Regions from separate parts of the Micromonospora marincola genome, predicted to be linked through region 1. Evidence: predicted binding sites of a transcription regulator. Region 1 holds the regulator's gene; the other holds the start of a gene.

Region 1 (5,696 bases):
TGACGGGTCGCTGCCCGCCGCCGCCCGCCGCGCCGTCGGCGCCCGCGGCTTCGGGGTGTACGTGCACGTCCCGTTCTGCGCCAGCCGGTGCGGTTACTGCGACTTCAACACGTACACCGCCGCCGAGCTGGGCGGTGGGGCGAGTCGGGAGACGTACGCCGACAGCGTGCTGGCCGAGCTGGCGCTCGCCGCCCGGGTGCTCGGTGACACCCCGCCGCCACGGGTGGACACCGTCTTCGTCGGCGGCGGCACCCCCACCCTGCTGCCCGCCGACGACCTGGCCCGGATCCTCGACGGCATCGACCGCACCTGGGGGCTGGCCGGCGACGCCGAGGTGACCACCGAGGCAAACCCCGAGTCGGTCACCCCGGAGTCGCTGAAGGCGCTGCGGGCGGCCGGCTACACCCGGATCTCGCTCGGCATGCAGTCCGCCGCGCCGGGCGTGCTGGCGGTGCTCGACCGGCGGCACAGCGCGGGCCGGGCCACCGCCGCCGCGTCGGAGGCGCGGGACGCCGGGTTCGACCACGTGAACCTGGACCTGATCTACGGCACCCCGGGGGAGACGGCGGACGACTTCGCCGCCTCGCTGGCGCGGGTGGTCGAGGCCGGGGTGGACCACGTCAGCGCGTACGCGCTGATCGTGGAGGACGGCACCCGGCTGGCCGCGCGGATGCGTCGGGGCGAGTTGCCGTACCCCTCCGACGACGTGGCGGCGGACCGTTACCTGGCCGCCGAGGAGGCGCTGCGCGCGGCCGGTTTCTCCTGGTACGAGGTGTCCAACTGGGCCCGCTCGGCGGCCGGGGCGTGCCGGCACAACCTGCTCTACTGGACCGGTGCCGACTGGTGGGGCCTGGGCCCGGGGTCGCACAGCCACGTCGGCGGGGTGCGCTGGTGGAACGTCAAGCACCCGAGCGCGTACGCGGCGCGGCTTGCCGGCGGCGCGTCGCCGGCGCTGGCCCGGGAGCGGCTCACCGCCGACGAGCAGCACATGGAGGACGTGATGCTGCGGCTGCGGCTCGCCTCCGGGCTGCCGCTCGACGTGCTTGACGAGACCGGCCGGGCGGGCGCGGAGCGGGCCCGGGCGGGCGGGTTGCTCGACGCCGGGGCGTACGCCGAGGGCCGGGCCGTGCTCACCCTGCGCGGCCGGCTGCTTGCCGACGCGGTCGTCCGCGACCTGCTGCCCTGACCGGATCCGGCCGGTCCCGCCGCGCGGGACCGGCCGGAGCGGGTCACTTGATCAGACTGGCCGACATCGGATAGCGGTAGAGCTGGCCCTCGTTGGCCTTCACCCCGGCCAGGATGCCGAAGATGATCCCGACGATCATGGCGCCGAAGCCGATCACCAGGCCGATCAGGATGCAGGTGAGGATCCAGCCGACGAGCGCGATGACCGACCAGATGAGCTGGAAGTTGAGCGCGGCGACCGCGTGCGCCCGGACGGTCGGGGACTGGTTGCCCCGCGCCAGCAGGGCCACGAGCGGCGCGACCCAGCCCAGGACGCCGCCGCCGATCAGCATCCCGGCCGCCCCACCGAAGTGCGCCACCAGGGCCCAGGTCTTGTCGTCGTTGTTGGCGTAGCCGACCGGCGGGCCGTACGCGCCACCGCCGGGATAGCCGGCGCCGGGCGCGCCGTAACCCGGCGCACCGCCACCCGGCGGGGGATAGCCACCCGGCGGCGGGTAGCCACCCGGCGGCGGGTAGCCACCCGGCGGGGGATATCCGCCGGCCGGAGGTTGGCCGCCCGGGGGCGGATAGTCACCGGGCGGGGGATAGCCGCCCCCGCCCGGTGCCCCGGACAGTGGTGCGGTGGGGGGCTCGTGGGCCGGCGACGAGCCGTAGGGCGCCGACGGCGCGGTCGGGTCGGGCTGGGGGCCGGGGTCCCCCGCTCCGGGCGGGCGAGGAGGTTCAGTCATGCACGTCACGGTAGGTCCCACGGGCAAGCGGCACCAGGGCTGTTCGGACCCGCCCCGGCCGACTGTGCGGCGGGCCGCACCCGGGGTCCGTCGGGCGATCATCGCGTCGGCGGGACTGCCGACGTAGACTGGCACTCGCTACAGTCGAGTGCCAGCCGCCCGGCGGATGCCGCGGGTCGCCCGGCCGAGGTGCGTCAGGAGGTGGGGAGATGGGTCTCGACGACCGCAAGCTCGCCGTGCTGCGCGCCATCGTCGAGGACTACGTCCACACGCAGGAGCCGGTGGGCAGCAAGGCCCTTGTCGAACGGCACCAGCTCGGCGTCTCGCCGGCGACCGTGCGCAACGACATGGCGGTGCTGGAAGAGGAGGGCTACATCCGGCAGCCGCACACGAGCGCCGGCCGGGTGCCCACCGACCGCGGCTACCGCCTCTTCGTCGACCGGCTCTCCCGGGTCAAGCCACTCAGCCCGGCCGAGCGCCGGGCGATCGAGCGTTTCCTGGTCGGCGCGGTCGACCTCGACGACGTGGTGCATCGCACCGTCCGGCTGCTGGCCCAGCTCACCCGGCAGGTCGCCGTGGTGCAATATCCCAGCCTGGCCCGGTCCAAGGTGCGGCACCTGGAGCTGGTGCCGATCTCCACCACCCGGCTGATGGTCGTCATGATCGCCGACACCGGCCGGGTCGAGCAGCGGCTTGTCGAGCTGCCCGCCCCGATCCCCGCCGAGGACGTCACCGACCTGCGCCGGCTGGTGAACGAGAAGCTTGTCGGCAGTCAACTGGCCGAGACGCCGCCGCTTGTGCAGGCGCTCGTCGAGGAGTCCCCGCCACAGTTGCGTCCGGCCATGACCACGCTCTCCACCGTGCTGCTGGAGACGCTCGTCGAACGGCACGAGGAGCGGATCGCGCTTGCCGGCACCGCGAACCTCACCCGGGGTGGCCTGCTCGACTTCCAGGGTTCGTTGCGCCCCATCCTGGAGGCGCTCGAGGAGGAGGTCGTGCTGCTCAAGTTGATCGGCGAGACGGAGCCGAGCAATGCCACCCGGGTGCTCATCGGCGACGAGAACGAGATCGACAACCTGCGGGCCGCCTCGGTGGTCAGCACCGGCTACGGCCCGGGTGCGACGATCGTCGGTGGGCTCGGGGTGCTCGGGCCGACCCGGATGGACTACCCCGGCAATATCGCCATGGTGAGGGCCGTGGCACGCTACGTGGGCGAACTGCTGGCCCAGAACTGACCAGTCAGGGCCGACGGCCGGCTGCGGCCGACGACCGGCGAACGCGAGACGAACATGAGGACACCGAACGCAGTGGCCAGGGACTACTACGGCATTCTCGGCGTGAGCCGGGACGCCTCCGACGACGAGATCAAGCGTGCCTACCGCAAGCTGGCGCGGCAGTACCACCCGGACGTCAATCCGGACCCGGAGGCACAGGAGAAGTTCAAGGACATCAACGCCGCGTACGAGGTCCTCTCGGACGACCGGAAGCGGCAGATCGTCGACCTGGGCGGCGACCCGCTCGCCCCGGGCGGCGGTGGCGCCGGCGGTCCGGGCGGTCCGGGCGGCGCCGGCCCGTTCGTCGGCTTCCAGGACATCATGGACGCGTTCTTCGGCGGCGCGGCGGGCGGCAGCCGGGGTCCCCGGCCGCGTACCCGGCCGGGCGCCGACGCGATCCTGCGGCTGGAGCTCGACCTCAACGAGACCGCCTTCGGCGTCGAGGCGCCGATCACCGTCGACACCGCGGTGCTCTGCACCACCTGCTCCGGCGCCGGCACGGCCGCCGGCACCCACCTGGCCACCTGCGAGGCGTGCGGTGGTCGCGGCGAGGTGCAGTCGGTGCAGCGGACGTTCCTCGGTCAGGTGGTCTCCGCCCGGCCGTGCACCGTCTGTCAGGGCTACGGCACCACGATCCCGCACCCCTGCCCGACCTGCGCCGGCGACGGCCGGGTGCGCACCAGGCGCTCGCTGACCGTCAAGATCCCCGCCGGGGTCGAGGACGGCATGCGGATCCGGCTGGCCCAGCAGGGCGAGGTCGGCCCGGGCGGCGGCACCGCCGGCGACCTCTACGTCGAGATCCACGAGCGGACCCACGACGTCTACTCCCGCAAGGGCGACGACCTGCACTGCCGGGTGACCGTGCCGATGACCGCCGCCGCGCTCGGCACCCGACTGACCATCAAGACGCTCGACAGCGAGGAGGTCGTCGACGTCAAGCCGGGCACCCAGCCCGGCAGCACGCTGCGGCTGCGCGCCCGTGGCGTCCCGCACCTGCGCGGCACCGGCCGGGGCGACCTCTACGTCCACCTGGACGTGCGCACCCCGACCAAGCTCGACGCCGACCAGGAGCGGATGCTGCGCGACTTCGCCAAGACCCGTGGCGAGGAGGTCGCCGAGCTGACCAAGCAGGGCGGCTTCTTCTCCCGGATGCGCGACGCCTTCAACGGGCACGCCTGAGGTGTCGGCGCCGCTGTTCCTGGTCGAGGCGCTGCCCACCGGCGACACGGTGACGCTCGACGGCCCGGAGGGCCACCACGCGGCCACCGTGCAGCGGCTGCGCGTCGGCGAGGAACTGCTGTTCGCCGACGGCCGGGGCGGCACCGCCGCCGCGCTCGTCACCGCCGTCGGCCGGGGCACGCTCGACGCGCGGATCACCTCCCGGGGGTACGCCGACGCGAGCGTCCCCCGGCTGGTCGTGGCGCAGGGGATCGCCAAGGGCGACCGGGGCGAGCTGGCCGTGCAGGCGATGACCGAGGTCGGGGTGGACGAGATCGTGCCCTGGGCGGCGTCCCGTTCGGTGGTCCAGTGGCGCGGCGACCGGGGCGTACGGGCCCGGGAGAAGTGGACGGCCACCGCCCGGGAAGCCGCCAAGCAGGCCCGTCGCCCGTGGCTGCCGGTGGTGGCCGGCGCCCCGGACGAGTCCACCGCCACGGTGGCCCGGCGCATCGCCGGCGCCGGTGCCGCCTTCGTGCTGCACGAGGAGGCAGACGAGCGGCTGACCACTGTCGAGCTGCCGTCGACAGGTGAGATCGTGCTCGTGGTCGGCCCCGAGGGCGGCGTCGCCCCGGCCGAGCTGACCGCGTTCGCCGAGGCCGGCGCGCGTACCGTCCGCCTCGGCCCGTCGGTCCTGCGCACCTCCACCGCCGGGGTGGCCGCGCTCAGCGTGCTCGCCGCCCGCCTGGGCCGCTGGTAGGTCAGGGGCGCGGGAAGATCGGCACCGGCTGCTCCTCGGGGCCCAGGTCCAGCCCCGCCGGGCCGATGATCAGCGGGTCGGGCGTGCCGACCACGTCGACGTCCTTGCCGTCGTAGTCGAACCGGTGCAGCACGTGGCGCATCGCCTCCAGCCGGGCCCGCTTCTTGTCGTTGCTCTTCACCACCGTCCACGGCGCGTCCGCGGTGTCGGTCCAGAAGAACATCGCCTCCTTGGCCTCGGTGTACTCGTCCCAGCGGTCGAGCGAGGCGAGATCCATCGGGGAGAGCTTCCACTGCCGGACCGGGTCGACCTTGCGCACCACGAACCGGGTCCGCTGCTCGTTGCGGGACACCGAGAACCAGAACTTCACCATCCGGATGCCGGACCGGACCAGCATCCGTTCCAGGTCCGGGGCCTGCCGCAGGAACTCCAGGTATTCGTTCCGGGAGCAGAAGCCCATCACCCGCTCCACGCCGGCCCGGTTGTACCAGGACCGGTCGAAGAGCACGACCTCGCCGGCGGTCGGCAGGTGCGCCAACCACCGCTGGAAGTACCACTGCCCGGCCTCCCGCTCGTCCGGCTTGACCAGGGCGA
Region 2 (5,696 bases), on a different contig from region 1:
TCCTCGCGCGCGAGCGCGGCGACCGCCGGAGGCGGCGGCGGCCGGTGCCGCGGCGCGGGTCCGGGGACCGCCGGAGGCGGCGTGGGCCCGGGCGACGGCCTCCGCTCTGTGACCGCCGGAGGCGGCGTAGGTCCGGGCGACGGCGGCGCGGGTCCGGTGGCGCCGCCGGAGAACGTCGCCGGGGCGGCCGGGTCGCGGTCCGGCCGCAGCGGGCCGGCCATGAAGGCCCAGAGCGTGAGCCCGCCGAGGGCGGCGCCGACAAGCGAGGGCAGCGCGTCGAACCCGTTCGCGCCGGCCCGGGTCAGCGCGGCGGCGACCCCGAGCACGGCGAACGCGCCGATGCCGGCCAGGCCGACGGCCAGCCGCCGGGCCGCCGCCACACCGAGCAGCGCCGCGAAGCCGGCCAGCAGCAGCGCGGTCCCGACCAACAGCGCGATCTTGTCGTACGTGCCGAAGAGGTCGATGGCGAACTGCTTGAGCGGCTCGGGCACCAGGTCGACCACGAGGCCGCCGACGGCGATCAGCGGGGCGGACCGGGGACCGGTCAGGACGGCCACCGGCTCGGCGATGCCGAGTGCCACCACGGCGGCGACGACACCGGCCAGGGCCGCGGAACGGCGGGAGATCGTGCTCACGCAGCCCAGTCTGGTCGACCGGCCGGGTCCGCCGCCAATTCCGTCAGCGTTCCGTAAGCGAATACGGCTCAGGGCACACCGCCGGCTCGGCGGTGTGCCCTGAGGTCGGGCCGTACTCCTCGGGTCAGAAGCCCGGGCCGTGCTGGTGGCCGTGGCCGTGCGAGTGACCGTGCCCACCGGCGGCGGCCGGCTCCGGCTCGGCCGGCTTCTCCACGATGAGGCTCTCGGTGGTGAGCAGCAGGCCGGCGATCGAGGCGGCGTTGGTGACCGCGTTGCGGGTCACCTTCACCGGGTCGAGGATGCCGGCCTTGGCCAGGTCGACGTATTCGCCGACGGCGGCGTCGAGGCCGGTGCCCCACTCCTGGCCGGCGACCTTCTGCACCACCACGTAGCCGTCGTGGCCGGCGTTCTGGGCGATCCAGCGCAGCGGCTCGACGAGCGCCTTGCGCACGATCGAGACGCCGACCTTCTCGTCACCGGTGAAGCCCAGGTCGTCGTCGAGAACCGGCAGGATCTGGGCCAGAGCGGCGCCGCCACCCGGGACCGTGCCCTCCTCCACCGCGGCCTTGGTCGCGGCGATGGCGTCCTCGATGCGGTGCTTGCGCTCCTTCATCTCGACCTCGGTGGCCGCGCCGACCTTGATCACCGCGATGCCGCCGGAGAGCTTCGCCAGCCGCTCGGCCAGCTTCTCCCGGTCCCAGTCGGAGTCCGAGGCCTCGATCTCCTTGCGGATCTGGGCGACCCGGTCGGCGACCTCGGCGGACTGGCCGCCACCGTCGACGACAGTGGTGTTCTCCTTGTCGACCACGACGCGACGGGCGGTGCCGAGCACCTCCAGGCCGACCTGGTCGAGCTTGTAGCCCAGCTCCGGGGCGACCAGCTCGGCGCCGGTCAGGATCGCCATGTCCTGGAGCATCGCCTTGCGCCGGTCGCCGAAGCCCGGGGCCTTCACCGCGCAGACCTTGACGGTCTTGCGGATGGCGTTGACCACGAGCGTGGACAGGGCCTGGCCCTCGACGTCCTCGGCGATGATGAGCAGCGGCTTGCTGTTCTGGAGGACCTTCTCCAGCAGCGGCAGCAGCTCCTCGATCGCCGAGATCTTCTGCGTGGTGATCAGGATGTACGGGTCCTCCAGGACCGCCTCCTGCCCCTCCGCGTCGGTGACGAAGTTCGGCGAGATGAAGCCCTTGTCGAACTGGAGACCCTCGGTCACGTCCAGCTCGGTGGTGAGCGCGGAGCCCTCCTCGACGGTGATCACACCGTCGCGGCCGACCCGCTCCATCGCCTCGGCGATCAGCTCGCCGATCGTGGCGTCCTGCGCGGAGACGGTCGCCACCTGCGCGATCGACTCCTTGCTGGCCACCTCGGTGGCCTTGCCGAGCAGCGCCTCGGAGACCTTGGCCGCCGCCGCGTCGATGCCCCGCTTCAGGCCGGTCGGGTTGGCGCCCGCGGCCACGTTGCGCAGGCCCTCACGGACCATGGCCTGGGCCAGCACGGTCGCGGTGGTGGTCCCGTCGCCGGCGACGTCGTTGGTCTTGGTCGCCACCTCCTTGACCAACTGCGCGCCGAGGTTCTCGTACGGGTTGGTGAGCTCGATCTCCTTGGCGATGGTCACGCCGTCGTTGGTGATCGTGGGCACACCGAACTTCTTGTCCAGGACGACGTTGCGCCCGCGGGGGCCGAGGGTGACCTTGACCGCGTCCGCGAGGGCGTTGACACCGTGCTCGAGCAGGTGCCGGGCGTCATCCGAGAAGCTCAGGATCTTTGCCATCAGTATCCCTTCGAAGCGTCGTTGCCCCGGCCCGGCGAGCCGGACCGGGGCAACGACACTGATCGGTTGCTTACTTCTCGATGACCGCGAGGACGTCGCGGGCGGAGAGCACCAGGTACTCCTCGCCGGCGTACTTGACCTCGGTGCCGCCGTACTTCGAGTAGAGGACGGTGTCGCCGACCTTCACGTCGACCGGCACGCGGTTGCCCTTGTCGTCGATCCGGCCCGGGCCCACAGCGAGGACGGTGCCCTCCTGCGGCTTCTCCTTGGCGGTGTCGGGGATCACGATGCCCGAGGCGGTGGTGGTCTCGGCCTCGTTCGCCTGCACCACGATGCGGTCCTCGAGCGGCTTGATCGCAACCTTGGTCGCGGTAGTCACGGGCATACCCTCCTGGGGTACTTGGTGTCGTTACCGGTCGGCACGCCGACCAGCGTCAATCTGCCACATGCCACCGGGCGGGGCCGTCGTCGCGGGTGCCGGTCCGCCTGGCGTTCAACCCCCGGGCACCAGGGCCCGGGCGTTGGCACCCTCAGGGTGAGAGTGCTAATCGCAGGTTATTCCTCGGCTAGCACTCCGTCAAGGAGAGTGCCAGCGCGTCGTCCGCCGTGTCGCCCCGCGAGGCCGGCCGGGACAATGGCCGGGTGGATCTCGACCAGCTCGCCGCCCTGCGTACCGCCGAGGGGTCGGCCGCGCTCGCCGCGGCGGAGCGGGTGGCCGGCGGTGACCCGCTGACGGCGGCCGACGCGCTGCGCTCGGCCGGAATCCCGGGCGACCTCGCGGCGGCGGCCCTGACCCAGGCGGAGCTGCGCCGCCTGGCGGCCGGCAAGTTCGGCGCGGCGGCGGCCCGGATGTTCCTCACCCGGCCCGGGCTGGAGCAGGCCACCCGCCGGGTGGTCGCCGACCGGCGGGCCGCCCGGTTGCGCGCCGCGGGCGTGACCACGCTCGCCGACCTCGGGTGCGGGCTGGGCGCCGACGCGCTCGCCGCGGCCCGCGCCGGCATCCGGGTGTACGCGGTGGAGGCCGATCCGGTGACCGCGGCGATGGCCGCCGCGAACGCCGAGGCGGCCGGGCTGGCCGGGTTGGTGACGGTCGAGTGCGGTGACGCCACGGCGTTCGACGTGAGCCGGGTCGACGGCGCGTTCTGCGACCCGGCGCGACGGCGCACCGGCACCGGCCGGCGCATCTTCGACCCGAACGCCTACTCGCCGCCGTGGGGCTTCGTCACCGACCTGGCCGCGCGGGTGCCGCACACCGTGGTCAAGGTGGCGCCCGGCCTGGACCACGCGCTGATCCCGGCCGGCGCCGAGGCGGAGTGGGTGAGCGTCGACGGCGACCTGGTGGAGGCCACCCTCTGGTGCGGCGCCCTGTCCGACGTCCCGCGCCGCGCCACCCTGCTGCGGGAGAAGGAGGGGCCCCCGGTTAACGCCTCCGGTATAGGCGGGGCCCCTTCTTATCACCTCACCGGCACCGGCGCGGACGAAGCGGAGGTGGGCGCGGTCCGGCGGTTCCTCTACGACCCGGACCCGGCTGTGGTGCGGGCGCACCTGGTCGCGGAGCTGGCCGCCGACCTCGACGGCACCCTCGCCGACCCGTCGATCGCCTACCTCTACGCGGACGCGGCGCGCCGCACCCCGTTCGCCCGCTGCCTGGAGATCACCGACGTGCTGCCGTTCTCACTGAAGCGGCTGCGCGCCCTGCTGCGGGAGCGCCGGGTCGGCCGGGTGGAGATCCGCAAACGCGGGTCGGCGCTGGAGCCGGAGAAGCTGCGCCGCGACCTGCGGCTGGCCGGCGACGAGGCGGCCAGCCTGGTGCTGACCCGGGTGGCCGGCGCGCCCACGGTGCTGATCTGCCGGCCGGTACCGGCCGCCGGCTGATCGCCGTCCCCGACCGGCCGTTCCGGCTCGCCGCGGAGCGACGGCCCGGACGTTCCGGCTCGCCGCGGAGCGACGGCCGGGTTAGCTTGGCGGTCATGGCGGGACAGGGCACTCCGGCGACCGCGCTGCTGACCCGGCGGAAGATCGCGCACAGCACACATCCGTACGACGTCTCGCCGGACGCGCCGAACTACGGCGCGCTTGTCGCCGCCGCGCTCGGGGCGCCGCCGGAGCGGGTGTTCAAGACGCTTGTCACAGACGTCGACGGCGGGCTGACCGTGGCGGTGGTGCCGGTGACCGGCGAGTTGGACCTGAAGGCGCTGGCCGCCGCCGTCGGCGGCAAGCGGGCCGCACTTGCCGACCGGATCGCGGCCGAGCGGGCGACCGGGTACGTGCGGGGCGGGATCAGCCCGCTCGGGCAACGCCGGGCGCTGCCGACCGTGATCGACACCTCCGCGCTGGCGCACCAGACGGTGTACGTCTCGGCCGGCCGCCGGGGTTTGCAGGTGCAGCTCGCCCCGGCCGATCTGGTCGCGCTGACCGGGGCCGTGACCGCCCCCGTGGCTGGGCGCTGAACGAGCGGTTCTTCCCTTGGTGTCGACCGGGTGACAACCGCGTTGCTGAATTGTTACCGCCGCCAACAAACTTCTGACCTCGGCACTCTTGCGGAGGGCGGGAAGCGCGGAATACGTTGCCGGACACAACAAAACAACCGAACGCAACTCCCCCACCCCCGAAAGGACCCGTGCACATGCGCAAGGGCTTCCTCACCTTCGCGGCCGTCAGCCTCCTCGCGACCGGCGGCCTGGCCGCCTGCGGTGACGACGGCGGTTCCGACCAGTCCGGCGGTTCGAACGACAAGAAGCCGAAGATCGGCGTGATCCTGCCGGACAGCAAGTCCTCCGCCCGCTGGGAGGGCGCGGACCGCAAGTACCTCAAGGAGGCGTTCGACGCCGCCGGGGTCGAGTCCGACATCCAGAACGCGCAGAACGACAAGACCGCATTCCAGACCATCGCCGACCAAATGATCACCAACGGCGTCAACGTGCTGATGATCGTCAACCTGGACTCCGGCACCGGCAAGGCCGTGCTCGACAAGGCCAAGTCGCAGGGCGTCGCCACCATCGACTACGACCGGCTGACCCTGGGCGGCTCCGCCCAGTACTACGTCAGCTTCGACAACGAGGCCGTCGGCAAGCTCCAGGGCGAGGGCCTGAGCAAGTGCCTGACCGACAAGGGCGCCAAGAACCCGGCGATCGCGTACCTGAACGGCTCGCCGACCGACAACAACGCGACCCTGTTCAAGAACGGGTACGACTCGGTGCTCAAGCCGAAGTTCGACTCGAAGGAATACACCAAGGTCGCCGACGACTCGGTGCCGGCCTGGGACAACGCGCAGGCCGCGACGATCTTCG

Evidence for each region. Region 1 encodes HrcA, which represses chaperone genes, less so after heat shock. Its sites were predicted from a motif close to GGTTNGCACNCTCNNNNNGAGNGTGCNAACC; they were not measured.
Region 2: the regulator HrcA is predicted to act here: its motif matches at 2,926-2,956, upstream of groES (co-chaperone GroES).

Annotation. Positions count from the first base shown of each region.
Region 1 covers NZ_JAXCFT010000010.1:26,508-32,203, forward strand. Annotated here, with positions in the region: gene hemW (radical SAM family heme chaperone HemW) at 1-1,186, shown strand, start outside; gene SM450_RS20615 (DUF4870 domain-containing protein) at 1,230-1,913, opposite strand; gene hrcA (heat-inducible transcriptional repressor HrcA) at 2,123-3,148, shown strand; gene dnaJ (molecular chaperone DnaJ) at 3,221-4,366, shown strand; gene SM450_RS20630 (16S rRNA (uracil(1498)-N(3))-methyltransferase) at 4,368-5,102, shown strand; gene ppk2 (polyphosphate kinase 2) at 5,104-5,696, opposite strand, start outside.
Region 2 covers NZ_JAXCFT010000006.1:59,478-65,173, reverse strand. Annotated here, with positions in the region: gene SM450_RS16040 (sulfite oxidase) at 1-635, opposite strand, end outside; gene groL (chaperonin GroEL) at 760-2,406, opposite strand; gene groES (co-chaperone GroES) at 2,477-2,791, opposite strand; gene SM450_RS16025 (THUMP-like domain-containing protein) at 3,049-4,281, shown strand; gene ybaK (Cys-tRNA(Pro) deacylase) at 4,377-4,856, shown strand; gene SM450_RS16015 (sugar ABC transporter substrate-binding protein) at 5,033-5,696, shown strand, end outside.